2 regions of the Cellvibrio chitinivorans genome follow, and region 2 is predicted to be linked to the other one. Evidence: predicted binding sites of a transcription regulator. Region 2 holds the regulator's gene; the other holds the start of a gene.

What was found. The regulator PhoB, encoded in region 2, activates phosphate uptake and scavenging genes when phosphate is short. The targets are predictions, from matches to a motif close to TGTCATAAANNTGTAACA.
Region 1: SPL68_RS09955 (PhoX family protein) is a predicted target of PhoB. The motif match lies at 1,260-1,277, and genes of this name have one in related genera.

What each region holds. Positions count from the first base shown of each region.
Region 1 is NZ_JAYKKN010000003.1:21,285-23,472, reverse strand. It holds gene SPL68_RS09955 (PhoX family protein) at 1-1,199, opposite strand, end outside; gene SPL68_RS09950 (HDOD domain-containing protein) at 1,419-2,188, shown strand, end outside.
Region 2 is NZ_JAYKKN010000001.1:764,750-766,937, reverse strand. It holds gene SPL68_RS03250 (alpha/beta fold hydrolase) at 1-591, shown strand, start outside; gene phoB (phosphate regulon transcriptional regulator PhoB) at 712-1,410, shown strand; gene phoR (phosphate regulon sensor histidine kinase PhoR) at 1,559-2,188, shown strand, end outside.

The sequences.
Region 1 (2,188 bases), on a different contig from region 2:
TCGTTTTGCGAGTCATCACCCGAGTAGCAAACCACTGGTTCACCTTCTACCGCTGGCGCGAAGATGACACCTTCATGACCAAAGCGACCGAGTGCGGTGCGTTTCTGTGGGCGACCTTCCGGGTCGAACGGATCGATTTCGACCATCCAGCCAAAGGTGTTTGGCTCGTTGCGATAGTCTTCTGCCGCGCTGGCGCCGATAGTTGAGGCGTCAAAGCGGACATACTCATCGGCAGCTGAATCAGCCACTTCCCAGTAGTAGCGACCATTTTTGCTCGGCACACCATAGCGTTTGTGTTCGCGCGGTTGGGAGGTATCTTTGTTTACAAAATAACCGGCCCAGTTTTCTTCGGCGGTCAGGTAGGTATTCCAGGGAGTTGCGCCCATGCCGCAGTTGTTCAGGGTGCCGCGTGTAGCTGTGCCATTTGGGCTGTATTTGGTGGCGAGCATGGCTGAGCCAGAGGCTGGGCCGCGGATGTCCATAGGGGTCGAAGCAGTAATACGACGGTTAAATGGGCTGCCATTTACCACTTCCCAAGCGCTGCCGTTTTTGCGGATGTGGATAACACTCACGCCGTGCGCGGCAATTTCTTTGCGCACTTCATCGGCTGGGCGAGTTGCGCCCAGAGTTTGGCCGTTAGTGTGAATTAATGATGGGTCGATATATTCGTGGTTCATCACCAGCAGACCTTCGCTGGAGTTGGTGCCCTCGGTTTTGGCATCCATTGCAAAGAAGTGAACGCCATCGTGATGCGCGCCAACTTGTTGTTCTTGATCGGCGCCGCTGTTGCTTGCATCGCCTTTATACGTAGGCATGGAACCCGTTAATGGCGTGCCCCAAGGAACAAATGCGACCGATGAATAGCCCGCAGGAACGGTGATGGCATCGTTACGGTTGGCGGCGATGGCGGTAAACCCTAACAGTGGAGCAGCAGATGAGGATGAGGCGCTGCTGGATGAATCACTGCTGCTGGAGGAGCTGCTAGATGAACTGCTTGAAGAGGAGTTGTTATTGTCATCATCGTCGCCACCACAAGCAACCAGAGTGGTGCCCATAATGGCAGCAACGGCAGTGCTCAAACTGCCTTTTAAAAATTGGCGACGTTGAGTCAGAATTTCAGAAAAATGGGTGTTGTTAGAGTGGTTCGACAGCGGCTCTATACCCGAGTTGTCGATTTCATAAGCGTTATGGTCGGTCATCGGTTGCATCCTTTAATTTTGATTAGAGATAAAACGAACCGGATGATTAGAACGACGATTTGTGTCAGAAAGACGACATTTTGTTGAAGATTTGGTAACAGCCGGATACAAAACCCGAACGATGTTTGAGCATGAATGCGAGGTGATTTCCGTGTTTGTTGTCACTGCGCTAATTACCGCGACAAGCAAATCTGCTAATCTTGCCCAAAAATAGTATTAATGAAGAATGAAAGAGATATGGATTCCAGCGTGACCTCAGCACAATCAGATTATGCAGTTTATCGCCGCGTGATAGGCGATCTCCTAAACGGCCAAGAACAATTGCCGAGCCTGCCCTCTATTACGTTTGAAATTCGCAAGGCCATGGGGCAGCAGGATTTATCCATGATGGATTTGAGCAAGCTGCTCGCGAAAGATCCGGCCCTGTCTGCGGTATTGATCAAATATGCATCCAGCCCTTTAGTGGGCAGCCAAACGCCACCGCAAAACCTGCTCGATGTGATTCGCCTGTTGGGGATGAATCAGGTGGAGCGCATTACCATGGTGCACTCGGTTAAAAGTTTATTTTCCGTACACTCGGTTAAGCACAAGCGTCTATTTATGGAGGCTTGGCGGCGCTTGGCATTAAAGGCCAGCGTCAGTACGTTTATTGCCAAGCATCTGCACTTTAAAAATGTCCTGCCCGACAACGTGCTTATGGCAGCGCTGCTCAGTGAAGTGGGCACCTTGGCGGTGTTATCGGCCTTTAAAAACTCTGATCAAACCCCCGATGTTCCCGCATACGTCACGCTCTGCCGCGAATACGCAAAATCCTTGGGAGTGATTACCCTCAAGCAGTGGCAGGTCGATGAGCAGTACGTAAAAGTGATGCAGCAAATTGGCAACTGGAAAGGTGAAAACCCCGGAGCGCCAAACCTTGTGGATTTGATTAATCTGGGCTTGTATCACTCGCTAAAACTCAGCAATTCCAAAACCGATTTGCCACCGAT
Region 2 (2,188 bases):
GTGATGGGGCACTCCATGGGCGGCATGCTCGCCACCCGCTTTGCGCTTATGTACCCGCAGCAAACCGAACAACTGGTGATGGTAAACCCCATCGGCCTTGAGGATTGGAAAGCACTGGGCGTGCCTTATCGCAGTGTGGATGACTGGTACAAACGCGATCTGAATACCAGCGCCGAGGGCATCCGCAAGTATCAGTTATCGACTTATTACGCTGGCAAGTGGCGCCCGGAGTTTGACCAATGGGTGGAGATGCAGGCGGGCATGTATCGCGGCAAAGGCAAGGAGCTGGTGGCGTGGAATTCGGCGCTGACCGCCGACATGATTATGAGCCAGCCGGTGGTTTACGAATTCCCGCAACTGAAAATGCCGACATTGCTCTTGATTGGTGAGCTAGACAATACCGCCTTAGGCAAAGACGCCGCACCCCCTGAGCTGCAAAAAACCTTGGGCAACTATAAAAAACTCGGGCGTTTAACAGCGCAAGCCATTCCACGTGCGACACTGGTTAACTTCGCGGATTTAGGCCACTCGCCACAAATCCAAGCGCCAGAGCGTTTTCATCAGGCTTTATTAAAAGAACTAGCGCGATAACACTTTTTTGCGAAATGTTTACACTGTCATAAATTTGTAACACTGAAATTATTTAATACTCTGCAACATTAGCTTCACAAAACTGTGCGGCATTCAGCTGTTATTTCAGGTAGAACTTATATGACCGGTCGTAAAATCCTTATCGTTGATGATGAATCTGCAATCCGCGATATGCTGCGCGTGGCCTTGGAAATGGCCGAATATCATGTCATGGAAGCGAGCAATGCCCAGGATGCTCACGGCCTGATTATCGATGAAAAACCCGATTTGATTCTGCTCGACTGGATGATGCCCGGCACCAGCGGGATCGAATTGGCGCGCCGCTTAAAGCGCGATGAAGTGACCGTGAATATCCCGATCATCATGCTTACCGCCAAAGGCGAGGAAGACAACAAGATTCAAGGTCTGGAAGTGGGCGCGGATGATTACATCACCAAGCCTTTCTCGCCGCGCGAACTGGTTGCCCGCCTGAAAGCGGTATTGCGCCGCGCCGATCCACAAATCACCTCCGCACCGATTACCGTGCAAGGTCTCTGCCTCGACCCCGCCAGCCACCGCGTCACTATTAATGACCAGTCGGTGGATATGGGCCCGACCGAATATCGTTTACTGGAATTTTTCCTGACCCATCAGGAAAGAGCCTATACTCGCAGCCAGTTACTGGATCACGTCTGGGGCGGCAATGTGTATGTGGAAGAGCGCACGGTTGATGTGCATATCCGCCGCCTGCGCAAAGCCCTGACTGTGGATGGCCACGAAGACCTGATCCAGACAGTGCGCGGTACCGGTTATCGTTTCTCTACCCGTATCGAAGCCTGATTCACTGAATTCGTCGCAAAGTCGGGACACCACTGCAAGACACGCCGTGAATACATCCCTGTAGGCTCATCTTCGACATCCATGTCTCAGACGGTCTTACAGCGGTGCCCCGACCTTGCTACCGCTATGTGCCACGAGGTTGTCGGTCTTGTTAAAAGGTTTCAGCGCTGAACTCCAGCGCATTCTCATTATCCTCGCCATTTGCAGCCTGATCGGCTTTGTTACCGGCAATATTGCTGTTTGGTTGCTGATCGGCTGCGTCATTTTCATCCTGCTGATGTTGCGCCAGATGCGCCGCCTCAACCAATGGATTGTGTCCCAGCAGACTGAATACCCGCCCGAAGCCAGCGGCATTTGGGGGCAGATTTTCGACAATATCTACAAGCTGCAAAAACAACAGCGCGATGAAAAAGAAAACCTGCAAGCGGTGATCAAACGGATTCAGGAGATCAGCTCGGCACTCAAAGACGGTCTACTGATTCTGGATGCGCGCGGCCATTTGGACTTTTGGAACCCGGCGGCGCACCGCATGCTCGCGCTGCACGCCAAAGATCAGGGGCAGTCGGTAATCAACTTTATCCGCCACCCCAGATTTGTCGCCTATTTTGAAGAGGGCAATTTCAGCGAACCGCTGGAGCTGCCATCGCCGCGCTTTAACTCCCGCCACCTGCAATTCCAGATCACCCAATTTGGCAAAGGCGAGCGCTTGATTGTGGTACGCGATGTGACGCAACTACATAACCTCGAACAGATGCGACAGGACTTTATCGCCAACGTC